3 regions of the Micromonospora sp. NBC_00821 genome follow, and region 3 is predicted to be linked to each of the others. Evidence: riboswitches for the same ligand, from Rfam matches in the RefSeq annotation. Region 3 holds a riboswitch; each other region holds the start of a gene.
The links. A riboswitch is a leader RNA that binds a small molecule or an ion and turns the genes downstream of it on or off. The one in region 3 is predicted to bind cobalamin.
Positions count from the first base shown of each region.

Region 1: it holds a riboswitch for cobalamin, as region 3 does, so the genes downstream of both, OHB44_RS14445 (CbtB domain-containing protein) here and OHB44_RS20865 (acyl-CoA thioesterase) in region 3, are expected to answer to the same signal.
Region 2: it holds a riboswitch for cobalamin, as region 3 does, so the genes downstream of both, cobN (cobaltochelatase subunit CobN) here and OHB44_RS20865 (acyl-CoA thioesterase) in region 3, are expected to answer to the same signal.

Region 1 is NZ_CP108880.1:3,193,852-3,203,560, forward strand. Features, by position in the region: gene OHB44_RS14420 (GH92 family glycosyl hydrolase) at 1-566, shown strand, start outside; gene OHB44_RS14425 (phosphotransferase) at 662-1,321, shown strand; partial or broken gene OHB44_RS14430 (TetR family transcriptional regulator) at 1,363-1,539, opposite strand; gene OHB44_RS14435 (histidine phosphatase family protein) at 1,587-2,183, opposite strand; gene OHB44_RS14440 (CbtA family protein) at 2,180-2,950, opposite strand; gene OHB44_RS14445 (CbtB domain-containing protein) at 2,941-3,144, opposite strand; cobalamin riboswitch at 3,180-3,325, opposite strand; gene OHB44_RS14450 (amidohydrolase family protein) at 3,600-4,478, shown strand; gene OHB44_RS14455 (ABC transporter permease) at 4,802-5,809, shown strand; gene OHB44_RS14460 (ABC transporter substrate-binding protein) at 5,850-6,902, shown strand; gene OHB44_RS14465 (ATP-binding cassette domain-containing protein) at 6,902-7,720, shown strand; gene OHB44_RS14470 (aldo/keto reductase) at 7,717-8,736, shown strand; gene OHB44_RS14475 (FadR/GntR family transcriptional regulator) at 8,747-9,469, opposite strand; gene OHB44_RS14480 (enolase C-terminal domain-like protein) at 9,477-9,709, opposite strand, start outside.
Region 2 is NZ_CP108880.1:3,938,514-3,948,222, reverse strand. Features, by position in the region: gene ileS (isoleucine--tRNA ligase) at 1-926, opposite strand, end outside; gene OHB44_RS18195 (hypothetical protein) at 1,236-1,901, opposite strand; gene OHB44_RS18190 (hypothetical protein) at 1,932-2,213, opposite strand; gene OHB44_RS18185 (hypothetical protein) at 2,215-2,517, shown strand; gene OHB44_RS18180 (hypothetical protein) at 2,506-3,225, opposite strand; gene OHB44_RS18175 (RNA polymerase sigma factor) at 3,218-3,793, opposite strand; gene OHB44_RS18170 (hypothetical protein) at 3,928-4,263, shown strand; gene OHB44_RS18165 (MFS transporter) at 4,271-5,566, opposite strand; gene OHB44_RS18160 (ArsR/SmtB family transcription factor) at 5,625-6,584, shown strand; gene OHB44_RS18155 (MBL fold metallo-hydrolase) at 6,640-7,356, opposite strand; cobalamin riboswitch at 7,672-7,848, shown strand; gene cobN (cobaltochelatase subunit CobN) at 8,106-9,709, shown strand, end outside.
Region 3 is NZ_CP108880.1:4,560,816-4,570,524, reverse strand. Features, by position in the region: gene OHB44_RS20890 (cytochrome c oxidase assembly protein) at 1-1,007, opposite strand, end outside; gene OHB44_RS20885 (copper resistance CopC family protein) at 1,191-1,772, opposite strand; gene OHB44_RS20880 (Dyp-type peroxidase) at 1,769-2,983, opposite strand; gene OHB44_RS20875 (copper chaperone PCu(A)C) at 3,007-3,609, opposite strand; gene OHB44_RS20870 (copper resistance protein CopC) at 3,675-5,783, opposite strand; cobalamin riboswitch at 5,914-6,127, shown strand; gene OHB44_RS20865 (acyl-CoA thioesterase) at 6,325-6,771, shown strand; gene OHB44_RS20860 (zinc-dependent alcohol dehydrogenase family protein) at 6,881-7,873, shown strand; gene OHB44_RS20855 (GNAT family N-acetyltransferase) at 8,411-9,343, shown strand; gene OHB44_RS20850 (hypothetical protein) at 9,604-9,709, opposite strand, start outside.

The DNA.
Region 1 (9,709 bases), 1.4 Mb from region 3:
GGGGCGGATCGCAGCCGGCGATCGCCCTGTCCGCGTCCGGCGCCGTCGCCACCGGTGGCGCGATCACCGTCACCGGCAGCGGCTTCGCCGCCGGCGAGCAGGTGACCGTCAGCGTCGGCACCGACCCGGGTCGGATCATGAAGGTCGCGGCCTCCGCGACGGGAACGGTCCGCGCCTCGGTGCCGACCTCCGGTGACGCGCAACCCGGCCGGTACGCCGTCACCGCGACGGGCACGTCCTCGCGTACGCCGGCCACGGCCACCGTCCAGGTGACCGGGGAGCCAGAGGCGCGAACCTACCAGCCGCGGGTGGCGCTGTTGACCACCTCGGGCCCGCGCGGCACGTCGATCATGGTCGACGGTTCCGGGTTCGCGCCGAATGAGGTGGTCACGATCGCCTTCGGGACCGGACTGGCGGTCAGCACCGTGCGCGCGAACGGTGACGGCGTCATCTCTGGCGCGACGGTCAGCGTTCCGGGTGCGGCGAAGGCGGGCGCGACCAGCGTCACGCTGAACGGCGCCACGTCGGCGACGAAGGTGTCCCGACCGTTCACCGTCACCGGCTAGCACCGAGCCGGGGACAGTACAGCCGCGTGGGGCGGGCCGTGATCACGGCCCGCCCCACGCGCTCGTCGTGCAATCCACTGTTAGCGTCGTCTGCCATGGCCGATCACGCGCTGCTCGCCTCGGGGCGCGACGCCGACGTCTACGCGCTCGACGCGTCTCGGGTGCTGCGCCGCTACCGCCAGGGCGGGGACAGCGCGCCCGAGGCGGCGTTGATGGCGTACGTCGCGGCCGCCGGCTACCCGGTGCCCATGGTGTACGACGCCCAGGGACCCGACCTGGTGCTCGAACGCCTCGACGGCGAAACTCTCCTGGCGTCGACGCTCGCCGGGCGCACCGGCATCGGCGCGGCCGCCGACCTGCTCGTGGGCCTGCACGACCGCCTTCACAGCATGCCGGTCCGGTTCAGCGCCGACCCGGCGGACCGCGTCCTGCACCTCGACCTGCATCCACAGAACATCATGGTGACCTCACGCGGGCCGGTGGTCATCGATTGGCGCAACGCGACCGAAGGGCCGGCCGACCTGGACGTGGCCATGACCGCTCTCATCCTCGCCGAGGTGGCGATCAGCACGGACCCGCAGCTCGCCGATCCAGCTCGGGAGGGCCTCGATGCCTTTCAGCGACGCGCCGAGCCGCCCCGGGCCAGCCAACTACGGCACGCCGTGGGTCTGCGTCGGGTCGACCCCGCGCTGTCCGCCGACGAGAAGGCCGCCCTGGGTCGCGCCGCCGCCCTGGTCCACACCCGCGTCGGCTGAGGCAGAGCCGAGCCCCCGGCCGGGCTCAGCGCCACGTTGACGCCCGCGCCGTCGGCGATGTCCCGGACGGTGGTGGCCGCGTAGCCGTCCCGGGCGAAGCGCTGGCGAGCGGCGTCGAGCAGCAACTGCCGGGTCTCGGCCGCGTCCCGACGGCGACGCTGGGCCGGTTCGCCGGCGGTGTGGCTGGTCGCGAGGACAGGCGGTTCTGCTGCTGTCACGACGCGTTCTGCAAGGGCTGCCCACCGACGCGGCGTTCGGTTCGACCTCAACCTGCTCGCGGCGCGCCCAGTCGGAGCTGCCAGCGCGTGCCCTGACTGGTGAGCCGGACGACGGCCAGGGGCTCCACGTCCACCTGCCGGTACGTCGCCACCGGAAGACCGAGGGCGTGCACCACAGCGACCCGGATCACCAGTGGGTGGGTGACCGCTATGACGCGTCCGCCGGCTCGGTGCTGCTCGTCCAACCAGCTTCCGACCCGATCCCGCACGGCCGTGACGGACTCACCGCCGTGCGGCGCGGAGTCCGGAGCGGACAGCCAGTCGTGCAGCGCCTGTGGCTGCGATTCAGCGATCTCCTCAAGCGTCCGTCCGGACCAGATCCCGTAGTCACAGTCGGCCAACGCCGTCTCGATCGTCGGCAGCAGGCCGAAGGCGTCGGCGGTCTGTCGGGCGGCCACCGCGGGACTGGACAGGCAGGTGGCGTTCACGCCGAGGAGCCCACGCCGGTCAGCGCCCGCCTGAGCCTGGGCGAGGGCGGCACGCAGGCCACCCTCGTCCAGGCCGTCGTCGACGCCGCCGAAGCGGGCGCGGCGCAGCGCGACGGTGTGACCGTGGGCGACCAGCCGGAGGCTGGTGCCGGTCACGTGCTCGGCAGTGCGATGCCGGCCCGGCGACGCCGCTCGTGGTGCATCAGGGCCGCGAACAGCAGGCCGATGCCGGTCCAGAGCACGACCTGGGTGCCGAGCGAGGCCAGTCGGAAACTCCACAGCAGGGTCGCCGGGAAGTCCGCCGGAACCTCCTGGAAGGACGGCATCACCACGTACGACACTGCCGTGACCAAGAGGAACCCGCCCACGGCCGCGGCCGCGCGCAACCACGTCGGCGCCTGGGCGCCGACCGACCGGTAGCCCAGCGACCCGGCCCACACGGCCACCAGCCCTAGCACCACCATCAACAGATAGGTGACGGTCCGTTGGTTGATGGTGGCCGGGTCGCCGACCGCCGGTGGGTTCGCCGGGTACTTGAGGAACGGCACGATCACCGCGCCGAGCAGCGCCGCGCCGGCCAGCAGCAGACCCGACCGTCCGTCGTCGTCGCCGCGCCGCCGACGGGACAGCAGGACGTACGCCGTGGCCAGCAGGCCACCCATCGCGGCCCCGAACAGGCCGGTGGCCAGGAACAGCCCGCCGCGCTGACCCGTCCGGCCGACCAGGGCGTCCTCGTGATCGTGCGCACCAGCGGCGGGCTCGGCGTGCGCCGCCGCCTCCTCGATGGCGATGGCCGCCTCGACGTGCGGTTCGCCGGCGACGTACGCGAACGCACCGGCCAGCAGGCCGGCGATCAGGCCAGCCAGCAGCCCGCGGACGAGGACGGCGAGGAACGGGGGAGCGGCGGTGGTGTTCAGTGGCACGGGACGCCCAGCAGGTGCCGGCCGTCGTGCATCAACTCGTGCAGGTACATCCCGCTGCGCGACACCGCGCCCTGGTCGAAGGCGACGAGATACGCCAGCAGGGTGAGTGCGGCAACGGTCGCCAGAGCTGTCCACAGCAGACGGGCACTGCCAGCGGGGTGCACCACCGGCTGGCTGGAAGCGGAGCTAGACATGAATACACGAACCTCCCCAGGGATGACGCGTCCCCATCGCAAGGCTGCGGACGACCGAGCGTCCTGGCTCGCGGCCCCCAGGTGTGGTTGGGGAACCGCTCACAGTGGCGCGACCGCGCCGGATTCACACCGGCTTCCCTCGCGTCGCCGCAGATAGTGGGTCGACGGTATCGGTGCCGCCTCAGGCGGTCAACCCGGGCCCCGCGCCCCGAACGCGTCCACATACCGGTACGCCGACGAGGCGGATCGGCCGCAGGTGCCAGTGGATTCGTCAGACCAAAAGGCGACACTGCCGGAAGCCGGTCGTGACGCGCGTTCCGGGACTCAACAACAGACTGTTACCGCTAACATGGTCAACCTGCCAGATCGACTCTGTGGCTCCGGGTTGACCCGGAGGGCTCGATCAGCGGCTGGGCGGGGTGTGGGGTGGACGAGAACGCGCCAGGGCGGGTCCCGTGACGACCGGTGACGTCGCGCGACGACCGGGCATCGTCGACGCGCATCATCACCTCTGGGTCCGGGCGCGGCACCCACAGCCCTGGATCGATCCGCGCACCATGGCCGCGATCGACGACGACTTCACGCCGCTCGAGCTCGCCCCGGCGACCCGGGCCGCAGGGGTCACCCAGACCGTTGTCGTTCAGTCCGTCGCCGTCCGGTCGGAGACGCCCGAGTTGCTCGGCATCGCGGCCGACGACCCGCTCATCGCCGGGGTCGTCGGCTGGGTCGACCTGAGCGCCGCCGATGTCGACCGCCGCCTTGCCCGACTCCGCAGGGCGCGCGGCGGCGAACGACTGGTCGGGATCCGGCACCTGGTCCAGTCCGAACCCGACCCGACCTATCTCGACCGTCCCGACGTGCGGCAGGGCATCGCCGCGGTCGGTGCCGCCGGCCTCGCCTTCGACCTCCTGGTTCGCCACAGTCAGCTGCCGGCGGCCGTCCGGCTCGTCCGCGACATGCCCCAGGTGCGGTTCGTCCTGGACCACCTCGGCAAGCCCCCGCTCGGGCGTGCCGATCTCGGTGACTGGCAGCGCGACCTGCGGGCGCTCGCGGCCGAGGCCAACACCACGGCGAAGCTCTCCGGCCTGGTGACCGAGGTGGACGGCGGGTCCTGGACGGCGTCCGACCTGCGGCCCGCGGTCGAGTACGCCCTCGACGTGTTCGGGCCGGATCGGCTGATGTTCGGCTCGGACTGGCCGGTGTGCCTGCTCGCCACCTCGTACACCCGCTGGGTCGCCGTTCTGGGTGATCTGCTGGATCCGCTTTCCGACGATGAGCGGGCCGCGGTCTGGCGTCAGACCGCCGGCCGGGTCTACCGGCTGGCCCCGTCCTGAGACGGCAGCGCCCTTTTCGACCTGGGGACATAGCATGTTATCGATAACATGCTAGCGGCGGCAGTCGATGTCGATTTGGTCTGACGTATGGCTTCGATGGCGCAGGTAACGATGGCAAAACATGCTCGCAAGACCTTGGCAACATACGTGAATGCGTGGCAAGGTAACGCCTGATCGTGGGAAACATCCGACCTATCTCCAAGGGGTGTGCGGGCGCCTAGCCGCACCGCCGTCCGAGCGGGGTCGGTCGCTCACAGGCGTTCGGCTCGTCGGCGGGTCCCCGTCGGACGCCGGCGCCACGCTTGGGGAGGTCAGGTCCGACGATGAGTAGCGCCGAGGCAACCGCCGGCACGCAGCGCGGCGAACTCAGCGACTGGTTCCGGGAACGGATCTCCCACGCCGTCTCCGAGTTTACCGCCGCGACCGCGCTGGTCGTCCTGTTCATCGCCCTGTCCTTCGCGAGTCCCTACTTCCTGACAGCCGACAACCTCTTCAACATCGGGGCCCAGACGGCGGTGATCGCCATCATCGCCACGGCCCAGACGATGGTCATCATCACGAAGGGCATCGACCTGTCGGTGGGATCGGTCGCCGCGCTCGCCGGCGTGTTGGGCGCGATGGTCGTGCGCGACCTCGGCTTCTCGCTCTGGGCGGCCACGGCTGTCGCCATCGGCGTCGGCGCGTTGGCCGGGCTGTTGAACGGGCTGCTCGTCACGGTGGCCCGGATTCCGCCGTTCATCGCGACGTTGGGGACGATGTCCGTGGGCCGCGGCCTCGTCTTCATCATCACCGGAGCCGTCGGCGTCTACGGCCTGCCCCGATCCTTCCAACTGCTCGGCAACGGGCAGATCCTCGGCATCCCGTTCGCCGTGGTGATCACCGTCCTGGTTGCCGTCGGGGTCGCCTTTCTGCTCTCCCAGACCCGCTTCGGTCAGTACACCTACGCGATGGGCTCCAATCTGGAGGCAGCCCGCCGCTCCGGCATCCGGGTCGGGCGGCACCTCACCGGGGTGTACGTGCTGGCCGGCGTGCTGGTCGGGCTGGGCGGCATGATCGCCGCGTCCCGGGTCAACTCCGGCCAGCCCAACTACGGGATCTCGCTGGAACTCGACGTCATCGCCGCCGCCGTCATCGGCGGAGCCAGCCTGTTCGGTGGGCAGGGCCGGATCGTCGGAACCATCATCGGCGCGTTCCTCATCGCCCTGGTCCGCAACGGCGCCGTCCTGCTCGACATCAGCATCCACTACCAGCAGGTGATCGTCGGCGTGATCATCTGGGCCGCCGTCTACTTCGACCAGTACCGCCGCCGGCGGCTGGAATCACGGGGTTGACATGCCATTCCGAGAGTCCGAACGAGGAAGGACACACACCATGGCACACACCACCACCAGCCGGCGGACGCGAGGACGACTCCTGCGCGCGCAGGCGATCCTGGCCGCGGCTGCGGCGACCGCCCTGCTCAGCGCCTGCGGCGGGGTCGAGGTCCGGGACGGCGGCGACGGCGCGACCAAGGACGCGAGCGGCCCGTTGAAGCTCGCCGTCGTACCCAAGGCGGTCGGAGCCGACTACTGGAACACGGTCAAGGCCGGCGCCGAGTGCGCCGCGCAGCGCGCCGGGGACGTCACCGTCCAGTGGGACGGGGTGACCACCGAGACCGACGTCGAGGGCCAGGTCAACCTGATCCAGAACTTCGTCACCAAGAAGGTCGACGGCATCGTCTACGCGGCGACCGACTCCAGCGCGCTGGCACCGGCGACCGACAAGGCGCTCAGCGCCAACATCCCGGTCGCCATGATCGACTCCGGCACCAGCCCGCAGCCGTCGAACGTGCCCCTCTTCGCCACCGACAACCGCGCATCGGCGACCGAGGCGGCGAAGCTGCTCGCCACCGAACTCGGCCCCGGCAACCACGAGGTGGCGCTCGTCGAGTTCCAGCCCGGATCCCAGACCAACACCGAGCGGGTCGACGGCTTCAAGGCCGGTCTCGCCCAGTACCCCAACCTGAAGCTGGTCGGCCAGCAGCCGAGCCGCAGTGACGTCAACGAAGCCCGACGCGTCACCGAGAACATCCTCACCGCCAACCCCAAGCTCGCCGGCGTCTTCGCCGCCAACGAGCCGAGCGTGCTCGGTGCCGCGCAGGCCATCCAGGCCGCCGGCAAGTCCGGCAAGGTGGTCATCATCGGCTGGGACGCCGCCCCGGACGAGATCGCCGGAGTGCGCAACGGCCAGATCTCGGCGCTCGTCGTGCAGAACCCGTTCAAGATGGGCTACTTCGGCGTCGACAAGATGGTCAAGCACCTCCGGGACAAGGCGCCGCTGGCATCGGCCGACACCGGCGTCACGTTCGTCACCAAGGAGAACATCGACTCGGCGGAGATCAAGGCGGTGCTCGAGCCCAGCTGCGCCAACCCGCCGGTGCAGTGATGGGTGGCACTCCAACGGCCACCGCCGACAGCGACCAGCAACCCACCGAGACGGAACCGCCGGTCCTCGAGGCACGCGGCATCGTCAAGCGGTTCGGGCACGTCGAGGCGTTGCGGGGCGCCGACTTCACGGTCCGCCGCGGTGAGGTCGTCGCGTTGATCGGTGACAACGGCGCCGGCAAGAGCACCCTGATCAAGACCCTGTCCGGTGTGCATCCGCCGGACGAGGGCGAGATCCGGGTCGGCGGCCGTCCGGTCCAGTTCTCCACCCCGGTCGATGCCCGACGGGCCGGGGTGGAGACCGTCTACCAGGACCTCGCCGTCGCCGACGACCTCAGCGTGGCCGCCAACCTGTATCTCGGCCGGGAGATCCTCCGCTCCGGACCACTCGGCCGGCTCGGACTGTTGGACAAACGCGCCATGCGCCACGGCGCCGCCGCCGCCCTCGACGAACTCGGCGTACGGATCCCCCGGGTCACCACCCCGATCGCGATGCTCTCCGGTGGGCAGCGGCAGTGCGTGGCGGTGGCCCGGGCCATCATCTGGGCGACAAACGTGGTCATCCTCGACGAGCCCACAGCGGCCCTGGGTGTGGTCCAGACCGGGCGGGTGCTCGACGTCGTCCGGCGTGCCCGCGACGCCGGCATGTCGGTGGTGCTGGTGAGCCACAACATGCCTCAGGTGCTCGAGATCGCCGACCGGGTCGAGGTCCTGCGCCTCGGTCGACGCGCTGCCCAACTCCGCGCCGACGAGGTCACCACCGACGATCTGGTCGCGGCGATGACCGGCAGCACCAGCGTGGATCGGGACGAGCGGTGACGGCTGCCGTCCAGCGGGGCGCGCAGGATCCCGGCCGTCGGGCGACCTCGAACGCCGTCGGGTCGCCGTTGCGGCTGAGCCCACTGGGCTTCGGCGCCTCGCAGGGCGGCAATCTCTACCGGGCGACGTCGGACGAGCAGTTCGCCGCCGCCGTGGACACCGCGTGGGCGGGCGGCATCCGATACTTCGACACGGCGCCGCACTACGGGCTGGGCCTGTCCGAACGACGCCTGGGCGCGGCCCTGCGCTTACGCCCGCGCGGCGAGTACGTGGTGTCGACGAAGGTCGGCCGGCTGCTCGTGCCGTCCCCGGAGACGGCACACCGGCGGGATCCGGAGGGGTTCGACGTCCCCGCCGACCATCGCCGGGTCTGGGACTTCAGCCGCGACGGCGTACGCCGTTCCCTGGAGGCGAGCCTTCGGCGCACCGGCCTGGACCGGATCGACGTGGTGTACCTGCACGACCCGGACGAGCACTGGGAGCAGGCCGCCCGCGAGGCGATCCCGGCGTTGGTGGAGCTGCGGGAGCAGGGCGTCATCGGTGCCGTCGGGGCGGGGATGAACCAGTCCGCGATGCTGGCCCGTTTCGTGGCGGAGACCGACGTGGACGTGGTGATGTGCGCCGGCCGGTACACCCTGTTGGAGCAGGGCGCGTTGACCGACCTGCTGCCCGTCGCGCAGACCCACGACGTCGGTGTGGTGGTCGCCGGGGTCTACAACTCCGGGCTGCTGGCCCGGGACATGCCGCCGCCCGACGCCGTCTACGACTACCAGCAGGCGCCGGCAGAGGTGATCGACCAGGCCCGCCGGATAGCGCGGGTCTGTCAGATGTACGGCGTCACGCTGCCTCAGGCGGCGTTGGCGTTCGTCCGTCGTCACCCGGCCGTCGTCTCGACAGTGGTCGGCATGCGGGACGAGGCACAGGTGACCGAGACCCTGCGTCGAGCCGGTGTCGACGTCCCAGATCAGCTCTGGACGGCGTTGTACGACGAAGGGCTGCTCGACGTGCAGCCGTGAGGGGCGGCCGTCACGACCGGGCCGTCACGATGCTCGCGTCGGCGTCGTCGGGTAACCCCTGCAACGACTCCTCCACGCCGATCAGGTGGTTGGCCATCCGGGTGCGCGCCCGCTCCGGGTCGCGCGCCACGAGGGCCTTCAGGATCGCCACGTGTTCGTGATGGGTGCGCAGGTCCGCGCCCTCCTCGTGCAGACTCCGCCAGAGCCGGCCACGGATGGTGCGCCCGGCGAACGCTTCGATCAGGCCGACGAGCACCGGATTCTCGGCGTGCACCGAGATGATCCGGTGGAAGGCGATGTCGATCTCCATGATCCGCTCGTGGTCCGGCGGTGACTGGCCGATCAACCGGGCCGCCTCGTCGAGCAGGTCACCCGCCTGGGCCAGGGCCTCGTCGGTGATCCTGGTCGCCGCCAGGCAGGCGGCCTCGCACTCCAGCAGCCGGCGAACGGTGTGGATGTGCCGGGGGTCGCCCTGGCCCTGGAAGTCCACCACGAAACCCATCGGCGCCAGCAGTTGTGGCGCGTCGAGGTTGGTGACGTAGGTGCCGTCGCCCTGGCGGATGTTGACGATGCCCAGAATCGACAGGGCCGACATCCCCTCGCGCAGAGACCCACGCGAGACACCGAGCTGCTCGGCGAGGTCCTTCTCGATGGGCAACCGGTCCCCGGGCCTGAACTGCCCTTCGAGGATCATCCGCTTGATGCCGTTGACCACTTCGTCAGTGCGAGACATGATCCCCCTAGCGGCCGGCGGGGGTGGCCTTCCCACCCGCAGTCACGTACGCCGCCTCCGGAGATGACACGGTAGTCGGGTCTGTCGCCGCCCAGTAGTGGCCGTCGGGAAAGCGGTAGAGCGCTACCGACTCCTGACGCATCCGGGTGGAGTAGCCGGGCTGGCTGGGCAGGACGTATCCGCTGCCGGAGCCGGTGTCCCGGATGATGCAGGGATCGGTGAAGTGCTCGTGCAGGTGGT
Region 2 (9,709 bases), 620 kb from region 3:
GTGACGTACTCCGCGAGGACCACCCGGTGCGCGTCCGGGATGTCCACCAGGTCGAACGGCCGCTCGTACCGCAGACCCTCAAGGGCCGACCCCGGTACGGTCGCCAGGATTTCCGCCTCCTCGCCGAGGACCCGCCGGGTCAGCGGTTCGGCGACGACGAACGTGCCCCGCTCGGTGCGGGCCAGGGCGTACGTCACAGTGGGGTGTACGGCGACGGCGGTGTTGGATACCAGGGTCCACGGGGTGGTGGTCCAGATCAGCAGGTCGACACCGCTGTGACCGGCCACTTCCCCGCGCAACGGAAACCGCACGTACACGGAGGGGTCGGTGACGGTCTCGTACCCCTGCGCCACCTCGTGGTCGGACAGGGTCGTGCCGTCGCGGGTGCAGTACGGAGCGACCCGGAAGTCCTCCACCAGTCGCCCGCCGTCGTGGATCTGCTTCAGTGACCACCAGACGCTGTCCACGTACTCCGGGGACATGGTCTGGTACGGGTGCTCCAGGTCGATCCAGTAACCCATCCGCTCGCTGAGCTGGACGAACTCGTCCACGTGCCGCAGCACCGAGGTGCGGCACAGGGCGTTGAACTCCGCGACGCCCATCTTCTCGATGTCGGGCTTGCCGCTGAGCCCCAGTTCCTTTTCCACCGCGAGCTCAACGGGCAGGCCGTGGCAGTCCCACCCGGCACGGCGTGGCACCGAGAAGCCCCGCATCGTCCGGTACCGGGGGAACAGGTCCTTGAAGACCCTCGCCTCGATGTGGTGGGTGCCCGGCGTGCCGTTGGCGGTCGGCGGACCCTCGTAGAACACCCACGGCGGACCGTCGGCAGTCTGCTCCAGACTCCGGTTGAACACGTTGTTTGCCTGCCACCACTCGATGACCGCACGGTCCATCCCACCAAGATCGATCTTGGTGGGTAGTGGCACGAATGGCGACTTCGACGGACCGTCCGGCACCGACGTTCTCCCTACACTCCACGTCCGCTCGCGCGGGCATCTGCTCACTGCCCACGCGGGGACGAAGCGCCGGGCGTATGGCCAGGACTCCGCGGTACCACCCCGCTTGCGCCTCGATGGTGCAGGCGCCGCTCAATTTCACGACGTGACGTGCCGCGACGTCCGGTTCTACTGAGGCGGTCGAACTGCCCGTTCTTCCGGAGGCTCCCCGGTGATGGCCGGATCGGTGCCGATGCCGCCCAGCATAGCTGTCCGTGCGCGGAGCCAGTGGCCAGAGCGCTAGGCGTGTAGCCAGACGCGGAGAGGGCCGGTGGTGGTGAAGCCAGCGGAGAGCGCCGACGTCAGGTCCGCTGTGGTTTCGTAGCCGACCAGCGGCGCGTTGGGCATCGTGGCACACACCGCGCGCCAGACGTCCCGGGAGTTGTCGGTGCGGGTGAACAGGTTGGAGACGCCGTACGGGCCGTCGCCGCTGAGCACCGCTCCTCCGGTGATCACACCCCGGTCGTCGTGGCGGGCGAGCACCCGTACGCGGGGGTCGGCCAGGAGCGCGGGGCGGAACAGCTCTCCACCGCCGTGGGCCGCCGCCCAGGCCACCAACTCGTCGGGTGTGGTGACCGGGGTCAGCGGCGTGTCCACAGGCGGTGCCGACGCTGGCCGGTGGATCCACTGGGCGTCGAAGAGCACCCGGAACCCGTACCCGGACAGGTCGAGGTCGGCGAAGCTGTCCTTCACCGATGCGCCGGGCCCCGCGTCGATGCGGCCCAGAACGGCCTCGGCGTCGACGCCCGGCCGCACTGTGACCGCGTCCGGGTACCACTGTGGCGAACGGTGGGGGACCGACCAGGCGTCGGCGTCGGTACGGCTGGCCAACCCGTGGCTGCCGCAGACGATGTCGCACCATTCGGCGTTGTTGCGGGCCGCCGCCGCCCGCGCGTCCATGGGCATGATCGGCAGCCTAGGCGGCCCGAGGTGCTGTCAGGGGGCGTAGACCAGGTCCATCGTGTCGGCGTGCCCGGACCAGCGCAGGTCTAAGCGCCAGCAGCCGGCCTCGGGCAAATCGATGATCGACGGACCGGGGCCACCGGCGACCTCCCGGATCACCCGGGTGTCCGTGCCGTCCAGCCTCGCGGTGATAACAAGGGTTGCCGGCGCGGTCGGGTCGGGCGAGGTCGTGGCGGCGCGGGCCACCCAGAGGATCTTGTTGTTCGAGCCATCCGTCCGGACCTGCCGCAGCGGATGGGCGAACAGCACCGCCACGATGTCACCCTTCGCGCCGAAGACGTGCGGAACCCGCGCGTCCCCGCTGAACCCGGCGTCCGCCCAGTCCGGCAGGGACCCCGTCTCGACCCGCGCCGCGCAGGCGGTCGCGGTGCTCGCCGTGGTGGCCGCACCCGCCGTCGGCGACGCTCCGCTGGTCGTGGTCGTGCACCCCGCCAGCAGGACCACCGAGGATGCCAGCGTCAACCTGCCCCAGGAAACCATCTCGCCCCTTCCGGTACGCGTCGACGACTCGTCCACCCTTCCGACACCGCCCACGCCCGTCGGGTTCCTAGCCCAGTGAGCGCGCGATCTCGATCGCCTCGGCCTTGGTGAGGGTGCCCTCAATCCGGTAGCTCACGTGGTCGTCCTGCCAGATCAGGGTCGAGCCGGCCAGTCGGGCGGTCTCCCGGCGGATCTCGCCCGCCTGGTCCACGTAGGACAACGCGTGCGGGCCGTCGACCCAGACGGCGAAGTCGCCGTTGACCTGGACCCAGTTCGCGCCCGGCGGGCTGACCTCCTTGTGGAAGGCCAGGTCGAGGTGACCGTCGAACGCGTCGACGCGCAGCGCGCCCCCGTCGTAGAGCAGCGTCGCCACCCGGTACCGGCCCGTGGCGTCGGGGTCGGCGACCAGCACCTGTTCGGGCGTGCCCAGCATCGCCGGCAGGCGGATCGGAAACCGTACCGACCGTTGGGCCTCGTCCAGGGCGACGGTCCGCTGCCCGGGCAACGGCGACGCGGCGCCGGCGGGCGGCGTCGGGGCGGGCGAGGTGGCGATGCTGACCCCGGCGAAGCGCAGCAGCCCCGTGACGGCGTCGGCGATCGCGGCCCGCGTCGGCGGCAACACCGCCACCAGCAGGGCGACGAGCGCCACCGCGGCGAGCGACCGCCACCGGCGCCGCCGGGGCGACGGCGTGCCGAGCCGTACGCGGACGCGGGCGGTCACGTCGGGCGGATCGGGCGTGTCCAGCCAGGTGGACAGGTCGCGCAGTTCCCGTTCGAGGTCACCCATGCCGGACCTCCGCACTGTCGAGCAGGCCACGGAGCTTCGCCAGCGCCCGGGACGTACGCGACTTCACAGTGCCCCGGGGCCAGCCCAGAGCCGACACCGTCTCCTCCTCGGTGAGATCGAGGAAGAACCGGCAGACGATCACCTCACGGTCCCGTACCGGCAGTTGTCGCAGCGCCTGTACCAGCGACGCCCGGCGCTCACCGGCGAGGACCCCGCCGACCGCGTCGTCCTCGGCGATCTCGGACGTCGGGTCCGCTGCCGCCGCCCGCAGCACGAGCCCGTCGCGCCGGCCACGGGAGCGGTGCAGGTTGCGGGTCTCGTTGGCGACGATCGCTAGCAGCCACGACCGGAAGGACGCGTCACCCCGGTATCGGGACAGCTTCCGGTACGCCTTCACAAACGCCTCCTGGATGACGTCCTCGGAGTCCGAGCCGGCACCGAGCAGCACCGCGGTCCGGTACGCGGACGCGGTGTGCCGGGCGACCAGGAGGTTGTACGCCTCCAGGTCACCTGCCCGAGCGCGGGTGACGAGCGCCTCGTCGTCCAGGGGAGCCTCCGTTCGGATCACACTCAGGACACCGCCCACCCGCCGCGGGTTCCACGGGGATTTCCCGACGTGGGTCAGCTCTCTCCCATCCGGCGTGCAGCGTATTGCCAGGAACCGGTGCTGCACTGGAGGGACGTCGAGGAGAGGGGCGGGGCATGAGCTGGTTCAACCGCCGGTCACGGGGTGCCGAGGCGACCCCGACGAAGCTGGACCGGGAGGCGACCCGCGACGACCTCGCGGCGCTGGAGGCGTTCGTGGCCACCCGGCGCGGGGTGGAGTTCTACCTGGAGCCGGAGACGACCGCGACGGACACCACTGTGGTGGCGATCGCGCACGACGGCGAGTGGATCCGCCGCCGTACCGGAACGCCGCGCGCGGCCGGGTCCATCGCCCGCAAGCACGCGGTGCCGCTGTACGAGGCGGCGCGCACCGGCTACCCGGAACGGATGCGGACCTGGAGCCGGGCCCACCCGGAGCGCCATGCCCGCTGAGGCCAGGTCAGTGCGGCTGGGCCGGCGCGGGTTCGTGGAGAGCGGTAGCGCGGGCCTGCACCAGTCGGAATTCGGGTGAGGTGACAGTTCGTACCGTCACGGTGAGCACCAGGACGCAGAGAGCTGCTGCGCCCCAGAAGACCGCTCTGACGCTGACCAGTTCGGCGGTGAGGCCGGCGGCCAGGGCCCCGAGCGGCATGGAACCCCAACTGGTCAGGCGGCTGACCCCGCTGTAGCGCCCCATCATCTCGTCGGGCACGACGAGTGCCCGCAGCGAGCTGTAGGTGACGTTCCACGCGCCGGAGCCGGCGCCGCCCAGGACGGTCGCCGCGGCGACCAGCCGGGGGGACGAGGTGATGGCCGGTGCTGCCAGCAGGACGGCGAAGCTCGCCATCGACGCGGCGAGGACGACCCGCCGTCCGAGGCGGCGGGTGAGAAAGGGTGCGGCGGAGGCTCCCACCACGCCGCCCACCCCCAGGGCTCCGATCAGCAGGCCGTATTCCGCGTGGCTCAGGTTCATCGGTCCGGGTGCGATCGCGTAGACGGCGATGACCGCCATCCAGGCCGCCCAGCACCCGCTCGCCGCACCGGCCACCAGCAGCAGGGACCGCAGAATTCTTGCCTGCCACACGTACCGGATGCCCTCGCGGATGTCGACGCGGAGGCCCGGAAGCTTCGCCCTCGGTCCGGGGTGACCGCTGCTGCGGTAGTGACCGGTCATGACTGCCAGTGCGAGTAGTGCGCCCGCGTAACCAACGCCGCCGGCACCGAGTGCCACGGCCAGTCCGGCGGCGGCGAGCAGGCCACCCAGCGGGGGCCCGATGAACTCGTTGGCCGCGGTCTCGGTCGCTGTCAACGTCGCGAACGCGGATTCCATGCGACTGCGGGGTATGACCATCGGCACGACCGACATCCGGGTGGTGTCGGCGAACACCTCGGCGGTGCCGAGGAGCAGCGCACCCGCGTACAGGCCGGCCAGCGGGAGGGCGTCCACGAGGACGGCGCCCACGAGCACGGCGAGGAGCAGGGCGCGCGCGGCGGCCATCGTCATGATCAGGCGCCGGCGGTCCACCCGGTCGGCGAGGGCACCGGCGGGCAGTGCGAACAGCAACCAGGGCAGGGTGTTGGCCAGGGTGGCACCGGCAACCAGCGCAGGGGAGTTCGTCATCGAGACGGCCACCAGAGGCACTGTCAGCTTGACGACGCCGTCAGCCAGGTTGGTGATGGCGGCACCGGCCCACAGGGCGTTGAAGTTCCGCGTGCTCACTGTCGTCGGGTCGCCTGGTTGGGTGTCGCTGTGCATGGCCAGGAGCTTGCGACATCCTGCGGCGCCTCCCTAGAGTTTCGACTGGAGGCGAAAAGTGGCGGTGTTCCTGGTCGACGCCGAAGTGATGGCGCGGGCGCGTTTCGGCACCTCGCAGCTCACCGAGACGTTGGGGGCGCTGAATATCCTGCGCCGGGCTCAGCCGCTTCCGTGGCATCGGGTCTGGCGGGACCAGCACGTCGATGCCTTCCGGGGCTATCTCGACGGTGACCCGGTGACCCGGGCCATTCTGGCGCACGCCATATCGTCCTCCTGGATGGCCGACTTCCTGACGGTGCCGCCCGCCCGTCCGGACATGACGCTGGACGACGAACTCGTGGAGCTGGAATCGCTGCCGGACGACCGGATCCGTGCCGATCTGGCCCACGTACGTTCTCCGCTGGCTGCGGAGCTGCGCGGTTCGGGGTTGGCGAGCCGGACGGCCGCTCTCCTGCGCTGGGTCTGGCACCACACCATTGAGGCGGATTGGCCGCGCCGGCAGTCGGTGCTGCGCGCCGACGTGGTGTCCCGGATCTCCCGGCTGGGCCGGGACGGATGGTCCGGGGTCCTCAACGACATGCGGCCCGGCACGCGCTGGCTGGGCAACGGCCGGCTGCAGGTCGAGGAACGGCCCTACCCACCGTCCGACGTGCGCGGCGGGACGCTGACGTTCTTCGCGGCCCACTGCCGGGGAGGCTGGATCTCCTGGAGGTTGCCCGACCGCTTCGGGATCGTCTATCCGGTGACGGGAATCTTCGCCGAGGCGGCTCTCACCACCCCGGATCCACTGCGCCGCCTGCTCGGGAACGCGCGGAGCACGATTCTGGTGCAGGCGGCTGAGCCGGTCAGCACCACGGCCGTGGTCGCCGCGACCGGGCTGCCGCTCGGTACCGTCGGTGGTCACCTGCGCGTGCTGACGGATGCCGGTTTGCTCCAGAAGCGCCGGTCAGGCCGGGAGGTCCTCTACTGGTGGACGGATGCGGCACGGACGCTGGTAGCCGGGGCCTCATCGTTCTGAAGGGTCACGGCGTCAGGTGCCCGCACCCGGTGCCGGAGAGCGTCTGCCGTCTGGATCAGGCGCCCTCGACGGCCGAGCGGGCCTGCTCGAGCGTCATCGGCTCGGCGTGGCTGGAGACGTACCAGTGGTAGTCGTCGTCGAGCAGTCGCCGGACCAGGTCGAGGTCGAGGCCGTCCTCCGGCCGGCGCACATGGGCCGGCGGCGGGTAGAAGCAGTCGCCCAGCAGCATCACCCCCGAGTCGGGCACCAGCACCACTGTCGAATCCGGCGCGTGCCCGCCGCCGACGTGGCGTAGCTCGACCCCGACCGGCAGCTCGTCCACGTCGACGAAGGTGCGGGTCGGCGGCAGGATGGCGAAGTCTTCCCAGGACGCCATCGCGCGTGCGCGGGCTGAAAAGCTCGGGCGGAGGCGGGCATCGGCGCGTATCTGCTCCTGCAGGTAGGGGTGGCTCCACGGCCGGGCGGCCTCGGCGCGCAGCAGCGACACGGCCGTCTCGTGCCCGACGATCTCCACGCCGGGCCAGGCGCAGGCACCCCACACGTGGTCCCAGTGATGGTGGGTGTAGACCAGCCAGCGCGGCTCCGGAAGCCCGGCGGCGGCCAGCGCGGCCTGGATCTCGCGGGCGTGCGCGGGGCTCTGCCCGGCGTCGATCATCACACTGCCGCGTTCGTCGGCGACGACGGCGACACCGGCCTGGACCGCCTCCGGGTCGGGATCGCCCGGATACCGCCAAACACGGCCCGACAGGCGGTGGAACTGCGGGGCGACCACGATGATCGACCTCCGAGATTGATCGCGGACACTGGTGTGGCGTTCGCCGATCCTAGGTGAGGGTGTCGGCCGGCACCGCCCTGCCGGAGGATCGGCGCAGGTCAGGACTCGTCCGGCCACCTTTGCTCTGCTTACCTATAGGCGCCGGTGACGCTCCGTGTCTGGTGCACATAGGTAAGCAGAGCAAAGGACGTCGCACATTGATCTGAGGCATTCCGTCGCGCAGAGTCGCGCTCGCACCAATCGTTTAATCTCGATGAGTCCCGTCCGCCCGGCGGGGTCGGACCGGCGTTGACCGGCGGCGCGGCGGTGTGGCAGCATTCGCGGCCTGACGGCAGTGAAGGAAGTCGGTGCGAATCCGACGCGGTCCCGCCACTGTCACCGGGGAGCGATCCCCCCTCGTGAGTCACGGCCGTGTGTCTGCGGTTGGAAGGCCGGGGGAGAGCGTCGATCCGGAAGCCAGGATACTTCGGCCGTCGGGACGTACCCCAGGGCGTGGACACCCGAGGAGGACCCGATGACGCACGGCGTCTCATTCATCGACGACTATCGTCGTATCGCGCTCCAGGCAGTGCGTTCCAAGGACACCGGCCACCGGCACCGCTGAGCTGATCGCCCGGCGCTGACCGGCCCCGACCCATGCGTCGGGGCGCCGTTCGCGCTGGCCGTCGTACCGGCTGACGCCGTACCCACTCGCATCGCCCCGGTCACCCCGTGAGGGTCCAGGGCGTCACTTTCCGGAGCATGCCGTGCGCATCCTGCTGCTGTCCACCGCCGACACCGACCTGCTGGCCGCCCGCGCCAGCGGCGCCGACTACCGGTTGGCCAACCCCGCCCGAGTCGCCGCCGAGGAGGTGCCCGCCCTGCTCGACGGGGTCGCCCTCGTCGTCGTACGCCTGCTCGGCGGTCGGCAGGCGTGGGCGGACGGCCTCGCCGCGGTGCTCGCCACCGGCGTGCCGACGGTGGTGCTCGGCGGCGAGGCGCTGCCCGACGCCGAGCTGATGGCCATCTCCACGGTGCCGTCCGGGGTCGTCACCCAGTCGCTGGCGTACCTCGTGGAGGGCGGTCCGGACAACCTCGGGCAGTTGGCCCGGTTCCTCTCCGACACGGTGCTGCTCACCGGCGAGGGATTCGCCGCACCCGCGCCCACCCCGGCGTACGGCGTGCACGGCGAACACCCCGCCGACCCGGACCGGCCCACAGTGGGAATCGTCTTCTACCGGGCACACGCCCTCGCCGGCAACACCGACTTCGTCGACGTGCTCGCGGACGCGGTCCACAAAGCCGGCGGTAACCCGCTGCCGATCTTCTGCGGCTCGCTGCGCGGGCTGACCGCGGGCGCCGGCCCACTCGGGCTCTTCGCCCGCTGTGACGCGCTGCTGGTCACTGTGCTCGCGGCCGGAGGTGCGGTCGCCGCCGACGCCTCCGGTGGCGGCGACGAGGACGCCTGGGACGTCGGCGCCCTGGCCGCCCTGGACGTGCCGGTCATCCAGGCGCTCTGCCTCACCAGCACCCGCGCGCAGTGGGCCGACAGCGACGCCGGCCTGTCCCCGCTGGACGCCGCCATGCAGGTGGCCATCCCCGAGTTCGACGGCCGGATCGTCACGGTGCCGTTCTCGTTCAAGCAGATCGACGCCGACGGGCTCTCGGTCTACGCCGCCGACCCCGAGCGGGCCGCCCGGGTCGCCGGGATCGCGGTGCGCCACGCCCGGCTGCGGTACGTGCCGCACGCCGACAAGCGGGTCGCCGTGGTGCTCAGCTCGTACCCCACCAAGCACTCCAGGGTCGGCAATGCCGTCGGATTGGACACGCCGGCCTCGGCGGTCCGGCTGTTCGCCGCGCTGGCCGAGGCCGGCTACGACCTGGGTGACGCGCCACCGCCCGACGACGGTGACGCGCTGATCCACGCGCTGATCGCCGCCGGTGGTCACGACGTGGAGTGGCTCACCCCGGAGCAGTTGGCCGCCGCCGAGGCCCGGATACCGGGGTCGACGTACCGGCGCTGGTTCGACCAGGTCCCGGCCGAGCTGCGGGAGCGGATGCGGGAGCACTGGGGTGAGCCGCCGGGCGAGCTGTACACCGAGGGCGGCGACATCGTGCTCGCCGGGCTGCGCTTCGGCAACGTGGTGCTGCTGATCCAGCCGCCCCGCGGCTTCGGGGAGAACCCCATCGCCATCTACCACGACCCGGACCTGCCGCCCAGCCACCACTACCTGGCCGCGTACCGCTGGCTGACGGCGCCCGCCGCGGACGGTGGCTTCGGCGCGGACGCCGTGGTGCACCTGGGCAAGCACGGCACCCTGGAGTGGCTGCCCGGCAAGGGCCTCGGCCTGGCCGCGGACTGCGCGCCCGA
Region 3 (9,709 bases):
CCGAGCAGTTCGGTGATCGGGTCGGCGTCGGTGCCGGCTTCGGCGACCGGAGTGGGGCTGCGGGAGAGCGCCACGGCCAGCCCCACCGTGGCGGCGAACACGATCAGTTCACCGGCGGCGAGTCGGCCGAACGCCCATCGCCGTCCAGCGCGCAACGCCGGCAGGGTGCGGGAGCGGTGTACCGCGCCGAGCGTGCCGAGGATCAGCAGGGCGGCGAGCTTGCCGAGCACCAACCAGCCGTAGCGGGAGTGCCAGAGTTGGTCGACCGGACCGAGGCGAACCGCGGCGTTGGCTGCCCCGCTGACAGTCACGGCGACGAAGCAGCCCAGGGCGAGGCGGCTGTACCGGGCGGCGGCGTCGGCCAGCAGCCGACTGCGTCGTACCACCAGCAGGGCGATGAGGGCGCCGATCCACACCGCGGCGGCGAGGATGTGCAGGGCCAGACTGGTGACGGCGATCTGGTGGTTACCGGCCCCGGCGGAGTGCCCGGTGAAGGCCGGGGGCAGCACCGCCACCAGGGCCAGGACCGCGACGGTAGCGGCGAGCCCACGGGACACCCCGAATCTGGCCAGCAGCGCCACGACCACTGCCAGTGTGGCCTGGAGTGTGAGCGACTGGCCTTGCGAGATGGTGGTGGCGAAACTGACGACGGTCGCGGGCCCGAGTGTCGTCAGTGGTTGGCCGAGCAGGTCCGAGGCGGTCAGTGCCAGCAGGGACAGCGCCGCCGCCGACCAACCGAGCGCGGCGACACCGGCCCGCCGCAGCAGCAGGTAGCCGTGCGGCGAGACGCTGCGTCCGTCGCCGGGCAGCAGGAACGCGGCGGTCACCAGCATGCCGACGGTGACGGTGGCCAGACCGTCGGACAGCAGCCGGAACACGGGTAGTGCCCTGGTCGTGATCGGTCCCGCGTCGGGGAGGCCCGGGATCGCGGACGTGAGCGCACCCCCGACCCGGAGGCCGAGCACCAACAGTGTGACCGCCGACGCGACGGCGACGACAGTGACCAACCAGCCGGAGCCCGGAGAACCCTTGTCTCGGACGCGGACGGGGCTGGACCGGTCGGGGTTACCGCGACGGTGCGGGCACCGCTCGGATCGTCATTGGTGGACTGCCGTGGTTCTGTGTCGGACACGTGATGACCTTGCTTGGTGAGGTGATGGGGCGAGCCGACCGCACGAGGAAGGGTCGGATCAGCGCCGGGCCGCCCGCCGCCACAGCAGCCCAGCCGTCGCCAGGACGAGAAGGGCCAGCGCGGCAGCCGCGACGAGTACGCCGGCGCTCGGACCGCCGCCGGACTCCCCGGCGGCGGCGGACGGGGCGGGTACCGACGCGCTGACGTTGGCAACCGGCGCGGCACTGGACGTCGGATCGGCCACAGTGAACGGGTAGGACCCCTGCACCGGGTGCCCGTCGACGGAGACGACCCGGTAGGCGACCGTGTAGGTCCCGTTCGGCAGGGTGTCGGTCACCTGGACCGTGCTCTTCGCGCCGGTGACCACCGGCTCGCCGATAGGAAGCTTCCGCTTGCCGGCGTCGGTGAGCACGATGGTGGTGAACGCCGGGTCGAGTCGCTGCATGAATTCGAGCGTGACCTCGGTCGGCGCGCTCTGCACCGTCGCGTCCCGGGCGGGCGTGGCCGTCTTGAGCGAGTTGTGCGCCCAGGCCGGGCTGGCCGGGATGAGCACCGCCACGAGGACGGCGAGCACCGCCGCGCCCAGCCGGACGGCGGTGGGGCGGGACGACGGTACGGTCATGACGGTGGGCATGGTCATCCGAGCACCTGCTCGCCGATCCACCCGCCCGGTTGACATCCGGGCGGGATGGCGAAGACAGCGGACCCGATCGGCGTGGTCCACTCGTTGAGCAGGTCCCGATCGGCCAGCCGGCGCTGGATGGGCAGGAACTGTCGGGCGATGTCGGCCTGGTACGACGTGAAGATCAGGCCGCTGTCCGCGTGGCCCTCCGCCGTCGGCACCCCGTCGTAGTTGTAGGGCCGGCGCAGGATCTTCAGCCGGTCGTCGGTGACGTGAGCGCGGGTCATGTGCGAGAAGTCGGGGATGACGGTGAGGCCGTCGGCGTCGGTGGCGGCGAAGTCGGGTTCGTCGTGTTCGGCGGTGCCGGTGAGTGGGGCGCCGGTGTCGAGCCGTCGCCCGACAGCGAGTTCGCGGTCGGTCCGGCCGAGCAGGTCCCACGTTTCCATGTTCATGCTGATCCGCCGGAGGACCACTGTCGTGCTGTCACGCAGCCACGCCGGGCCGTCCGGGACCCAGAGGGCGGTGTCCATGGGCGTGCCGGGTCGAGGGTTGGCGGTGCCGTCGAGCTGACCGAACAGGTTGCGTTGGGTGTGGCCGCCCGGCTCGACACCGGGGCTGCGCCGGAAGCCCTGCTGGACCCACCGCACAGTGGCGAACGGTCGGCTGTCCTTGATCAGGACCCGCTGGGCGTGGGCGACGGAGATCGCGTCGTCAGCGCAGATCTGCAGCAGCAGGTCGCCGCCGGACCAGGCCGGCTGAAGCCGGTCGATGCGGAACGACGGCAGTTCGGTGACCGATGCCGGCCGGCGGTCGTCGACGGCGGCCGCCCGGTAGAGGCCCGGCCCGAAGCCGAAGGTCACTGTCAACCGTGCCGGCAGCAGCCCGAGTTCGGCCTCGGTGTCGGCCAGCGCGGGTCGGCCCTGGGTGAGCCGCGCGGCGTCGTCGGTGAGCAACCGCAACATCCGGCCCAGCGCGGCCCGGTCGACGCCGGCCCGCACTGTGAGCGCCACGAACGACGCGTGCGCCTGCGGTTCGGTGGCCACCCCGGCCTGCCGGGCGCCGTGGAACGGCTCGACCAGCCCTCCGACGGTCGCCACGGGCGTCGTGTCGGCGGCGGTCGCCGTCGGCGGCGCGGTTCTCCCCGCGCGGGTGCCGGCGATCGCGGCACCACCGGCCAGGGCTCCGCCAGCGGCCAGTGCTCCGCCGGTGAGCAGGCCGCGCCTGCTCACCGGCCGGACCTGTGGTGTCCGCGTCACGATGCCGGGCTCATGCTCATCTCCGGCGTGGCGCTCATGCTGGGCATCGGCTCGCCGTGCCCGGGGGCGTAGCTCTCCTGCGCGCCGGTGAACGGCTTGGCCATGGCGCGGAACTGCTGGGTCTTGCCGTCGGCGAAGGTCAGGGTGACTGTCAACTCGTCGCCGGCCTGAACGGGCTTGGTGAGGTTCATCAGCATGAGGTGGTCGCCCCCGGGCTCCAAGGCGTGCGTGCTCTTGGCCTTGATCACGATGCCGCCCTGCTTCTGCCGCATCACCATCTTGCCGTCCTTCATCGCCATCTCGTGCAGCTCCATCGGCGACAGCGAGGTCGTGGCACTCGTCACCGTGACATCGGTGTCGCCGTCGTTGACCAGGGTCCCGAAGGCCGCCGTCATGCCCTTGTCGGCGGCCTTCACCCACGGGTCACGAATGCCGAGCACACCAGCGTCCGGGTTGGCCGAGGCCGACGCGGGCGGGCTCGCCTGCGCTGTCGACGGAGAGTCGGACGAGCCGCAACCGGCGACGCCCACCGTCAGGATCGCGGCGGCGAGGATGGCGGCCGAGCGGCGGCGTGAAGCGTTCGGGCTGGTGGTGCGCATGTGTTCTTCCTCCGATGGTTGCTGCTGGGAGGTTGGTCGGCCGCAGCTCGGAGAAAGTTCCGGACTCAGGGAACGTTGATCGTGAACTCCCCGGTGTGCACAGTGCCGGCGACCTGGAAGTCGAAGAAGGCCCGGTACCGGCCTGAACTCGGCGCGGTCAGCCAGAACTTGACGGTCCCGTCGACCAGTTCCTGCTCGGGGTGGACGTGCACGTAGCCGAGGTCGCCCTCACGGACGACGACCAGGTGCCCGTACGAGCCCAGGTACCGCTCCAACTGCGCCGGTACGGTCGGGTCGGCGCTGACCTGGAAGTGCATCGGCGCCGTCACCCCCACCGTCGGGGCGCCGGTCATCGACACCGTGTACGGGCCAGCCGTCGCCTGTGCCGCCGCGGGCGGCAGCACGGTCGGGTTGTGCGCGCCGGGCACCGTGTGGTCGACGCCGAGCACGAGGGGCTGCTGCTTGCCGTCGGCCGCGGTGACGGAGAAGTCGGCGTAGACGCGGTAGCCCCCGGGCCGGGCCAGCGTCAGGGGGACGCTCCAGGTGCCGTCGGGTGCCATCGTCGGGTGCAGGTGCTGGTAGCCGGACAGGTCGCGGCCGACCACGATCAGGTGCAATGGCTTGTCGTGGACGACAGCGAAGGTCGTTGCCGGCTGCCTGTCGGTCCCGACGATGCGGAACCGGTAGTCGGCGCGTACACCAGGGGGTTGGGACCGCTCCAGCGGTTGCAGGGTGTACCCACCGGCGCTGACCGTCGTGCCGGTCGCCAGCGTCGCGCCTGTCGCGTCGTCACCCCGATGCGTGTGCGGCCCGGTGCCCGCCGGGTGTTGGTGCCCGTCGGTCGCGGAGCCCACCTGTCCCGAGGCGGGCGATCCGCCGGCTGACGGTCGTGCGTTGCTGGTCGCCGGACTCTCGTCGGCGGTGCCGATACGGGCCAACCCGAACCCGGCCAACAGGGCCGCCACCAGGCCACCGACGAACAGCGCCAGGTGGGTGTTGCTCAACCGGGACCCAGGCGTCGCGGCGGCGAGGTCCGTGTCGGGCCGTGGTCCGGTGTCGACTGTCAGCTCGTCGTCCGTGCTGGCGAGGGCCGTGGTCACCTGATCGGTAGGCATCGGATCGACCGCAACGCCCGTGCGGGCCGTGACGACCGTGGTGCCCTTGCGCGCCGCCGGCACTGTGGCGGGCCGCCGTTTGTCGCTCGCGGTACGCGCGACGACGCCGGTCGCCGCACCGGCCTTGCCCCCGACGGTCTTGCCAGCGGCGGTCTTGCCGCCGACGGTCTTGCCCACGATGGTCTTGCCCCCGGCGGTTTTGTCCCCGGCGGCCTTGCCGCCGACGGTAGTGCCAGTGCCGGCCCTGTTCGTGGTACGGGCGCCACCGCCGCGTCGACCGGAGGTCGCCGCCGAGGCACGGCCCCGGCCGGTGGGTGTGCCGGCGGATCGGCGACGCCAGACGACGAACCCGACCGCCGCCCCGACCGCCGCGACTGCCGCCGCCCAGCCGGCCCAGGCCGGTGCCCCGGGACCGCTCTCCTCGGTCGACCCGGTTGACGGGGCCGCCGCGGCCGGCGGGGTCGACGGATCGTCGGCGGTGGTCGGCACCGCCGAGGCCTGCCCGGACGAGTTGTGCTGCTCGGTGGCGGTCACCAGCGCCGGGTCCGGTTGGGTCGACGGCGGGCTCCACCCCTTCGGCGCTGCCGTCACCCGACCGTCGTAGCGGAAGGTCAGGGTGCCCCGCACGGTGTCGCCGTCCGAGGCGACCGACAGGTAGCTCACCGAGTACTGGCCCTTGGCGGGCAGGTGGGCGACGGACACCACCGCGGGGAACCCCGTCGTGTACTCCCGTGGCTCGAACTGACCGTTGACCAGGAAGTACTCCCGTACCGGCTTGTCCAGTGGCTTCGGCTCCCCATACGACCAGCCGTTATCGACACGGACGCCGCCCGGGGCGGTGATCGTGAAGAACGCATTGGCGGCGGCCTTCTCGGTGAAGTACAGCCGCACCTCCGTCAACGGCTCGCGCACTGCGGCGCCGCTCGCCGGTGTGGACATGGCGAGGGTCCCGTGCGCGGCGGCGGGTTGGGCGGACGCGAGGAGGGCGACCGCCGAGGCGAGGAGGAACGCGAGGAGGCCCGAGACCACCCGCCCGCAAGTCTGGGGGAGACGACGCATCTGGATATCCTCACCCTCGCGAGACTTTTTTCAATAGCTGGCGATCTTCTTCCTCAGACGACAAAAGTTGACGATCAGGCCATCCGTCGCGGCGGCGGGACGCCCCGGGTGGACACATTCCCTGGCCAGCTATGCTGCCGACGGCGCTGGTTCGCCCCGTCGTGACCGGCGGGGCGTCGTAAGAGGGAACCCGGTGAAAATCCGGGGCTGCCCCGCAGCGGTGAGTGGGAACGACCGCCGTCATCAGCACTGGGCCAACGGCCTGGGAAGCGACGGCCAGTAGGGGACCGGCGCGACCGGTCAGGCCCGCGAGTCCGAAGACCTGCCGGCGCCGCGTACACAACCGTGTGCGCTGCCGTCGGCCTCGCGGGTGGGCTGAGCGGGTGACGGGCCGTGCGCGTGGTGCGCGGCCAGGTCCTCGTCAGCGTGTGTCCGCGACCCGGCGGTGTGGTTTCCCGAGGGACGGACTACCGCTGTGCATGACACCACCACCATCGCCGGCCGAGCGCCGTCGGCGTCGCACCTGACCCTTTCGCAGATCATGGACCAGCACCACACCAACCTGATGGGTACGGTGCACGGCGGCCGGATCCTCAACCTCATCGACTCCGTCGCCGGTGTGGTCGCCGCCCGGCACTCCGACGGACCGGCGGTGACCGCCGCCATCGACGAGACGGCGTTTCTCCGCGCGGTGCGGGTCGGCGACGTCGTGCACGTCGACGCCCGGATCACCTGGGCCGGCCGCAGCTCCATGGAGGTGGCCGTCAAGGTGACCGCCGACCGGTGGGACCGGGCGGTGCCGCCCACCGACGTGGCCACCGCCCACCTGGTCATGGTCGCCATCGACGACGACGGTCAGCCTCGGACGGTGCCGCCGCTGCTACCGGAGACCGACGGGGACCGGCGTCGGTACCGGGAGGCGGAGATCCGCCGGAAGCACCGACTGGCGCTGCGACGCGCGTTGCTCGACGGTGCCGAAGACGACTGACCAGCGCTCGGGCCCGCCCGTGGCGGCGCTGGCGCGGTCCGAGGAACCCGCCCCGCCGCCTATCCGGTCGGATAGCGTCCACGTGAAGCCTCGATCACGGAGAGTGTGGATGGTTATGCGCGCTGCGGTGTTGCGGGAGTTCGACGTTCCGCTGACGGTCGAGGAGATCGATCAACCCACCCCCGAGCGCGGGCAGGTGCTGGTGCGGATCGTCGCCAGCGGGGTCAACCCGCTCGACACGAAGATCCAGGCTGGAAAGGCCGCGCACGCGCGTGTCGAGCTGCCTGCGGTGCTCGGCCTGGACCTCGCCGGTGTCGTCGCGGCGGTCGGCGCGGACGTGACCGGCTTCGCGCCGGGAGACGAGGTGTACGGGCTGTGCGGGGGCGTCGGCGACCTTCAGGGCTCGCTGGCCGAGTACGCCGCAGTGGACGCCCGGCTGCTTGCCCACAAGCCGAAGGCACTCTCGATGCGGGAGGCCGCCGCGCTGCCCCTGGCGGCGATCACCTCCTGGGAGGGGCTCGTCGACCGGGCTGGGGTCCACGCCGGCCAGAAGGTGCTGGTGCACGGCGGCGCCGGCGGGGTCGGATACGTGGGTGTGCAACTCGCCCAGGCGCGCGGCGCCGAGGCGTACGCCACGGGCGGGCCGGCGAGCATGCGGGTGATCGAGAGCCTGGGCGCGGTGCCGATCGACTACACGACGAGCAAGGTCGAGGAGTACGTCGAGAGGTACACCGGCGGCGAGGGGTTCGACATCGTCGTGGACAACGTCGGCGGCGCGACGCTCGACGCGTCGTTCGCGGCGGTACGCACCTATCACGGGCACGTCGTCAGCGCGCTGGGCTGGGGCTCGCACTCGCTCGCCCCGCTGTCGTTCCGAGGCGCGACCTACTCCGGGGTGTTCACCCTCTTGCCGATGCTCACCGGCCGGGGCCGCGAACACCACGGCGACATCCTGCGCGAGATCGCGGCGCTGGCCGATGCCGGCGCGTTGCGCCCGCGACTGGATCCGCGAGCGTTCACGCTCGACACGGTCATGGACGCCCACGACCTGGTTGCCGGCGGCACCGCCGAGGGCAAGGTCGTCGTGGACGTCGCCGGTTGAGCCGAGCCGTTCGTTCCCGCGGAGTGCTCTGTGGTTCTGCGCAGCGGTCGACAAGGTTCTAGGTGGCCTTGCAGGGGAGTGTGCGCAGGTCAAGGCGGTGAGCTGTTGGTGGGCCTGGCCCCGCAACTGGGAGCAGATTGGGTGCAGGTTGGCGAAGTGGTCAGGCGTGTTGTTTCGGGATGGCTGGCGCCGGCCCCAAACAGGGTCGTAAGGAACCACCCGCGGCGGTGCAGGAACGAACTCTTGCTCTAACCCATCAGGCCGATGGTTGCGATGACCACATCTCGTTCAGCCGGTAGGTGAGGAACCTGCCACCGTCGGAACGTTTGCCCAGACGGGAACAAGGTCGTTCGCCCGGTAGGGCGCTCCACCTTGTCCCCGTCCTGGGGAGGCTGGACGGTCTACGACTGCCCAACGAGGAGGTCCGCTTGAGTCCGCAGGGACTTGAGCCGCAGGCACTGGAGCCTTGCTCTAGCCGAGCGAGAGGAGCCCTTCCGTCCGCGCGAATCATCCTCTGAGCTTCGCTAGCCTCTGCACGTGATCTCCTACCGCGCTACCGCCCCCGCGGACCTCGACCGCGTGACGCCGTGGATCGTGACCGAGCCCGTTGGGTGGATCCCCGCCGACCGTTACCTGGCTGAACTGGCCGAGGACATGTACCGGCCGGAATGGACATGGATCGCCGAGCACGACGGCCAGGTCGTGGGACGGGCATTGTGGTGGGGGCCGAAGGGGAGCCCGCATCCGGTCGCGCTCGACTGCCTCGACGTGGATCCAGCCCTGGGCGACCGTGCCGCCGTCGCCGCCGAGCTGATCAAGGCCGCGCTGGCCGGGATCCCGGAGCCGGTGGAGTACAGCATCGAGGTCACCGGCGGCTGGCGTGACGATCCGGCCACCTTGGCGGCCGTGGAGTGGCGGCGGGCGGCGGCGCACGCGGCGGGCCTCACCCGCGAGGTGGAGCGGCTGCAGTTCGAGTGGGCGCCCGCTGACGGGGTGCCCCCCGCGGGCGGCAGGCTGCGGTTCACCGAGGCCTCCGACGAGGAGTTCCTCGCGGTGTTCAGGAGAATCGCCGAGGGCAGCCTGGATGCCCAGACCCGTGCGAACCTGGCCGCCAAGGGCGTGGACGCGACCGCCCGCGAAGATATGGACTTCTATCTCAGGGCGCCCGGCAAGCGGGAGTGGTGGCGGATCGCCTACACGCGCGAGGGCGAGGTGGCGGGCATGGCGATTCCCTCCGCGACCCCGTACAACGTCAACGTCGGCTATCTCGGGGTGGTGCCGGAGTTCCGCGGGCGCGGCTACGTGGACGAGGTGCTCGCCGAGATCACGCGCCTTCACGCGACCAACGGCGAGTCGCGCATCACCGCCACCACCGACATGGGCAACGCGCCTATGGCGGCCGCTTTCGGTCGCGCCGGCTACCGCAACACGGAGTTCCGGATCAACCTTTCCAACGACGTCCAGCCATAGACGAGGAAAGGTCGGTGCCGACATTGCAACGCACGAGCTCGGACCGCCTCGCCGAAGCTACGGATCAGAAGGTGCGGGCTCGTCGTCAAGCGGGCTGGACTACCGCGCAGCCGGAGTGCGTGCCGGCGGCTCGTTGGATGAGCATCCCTCAAGACATCCGGATCTGCCCGGCGACTCGCGGAGACGGTAGGGCGACTTCCGTACATGTCAATGATGATGCATTCGATCGAAGGTGAAACCGTACTGGAATTCGCAAGGTTTCAGATATTCCTATAAAGCTTGGTCTGAATGCCTGTGTCAGAGATGCCCTCCAAAGGCACGACGACGTCGGCAAAGAAGGATTGATCGCCTAGCCCTGTCACTAAG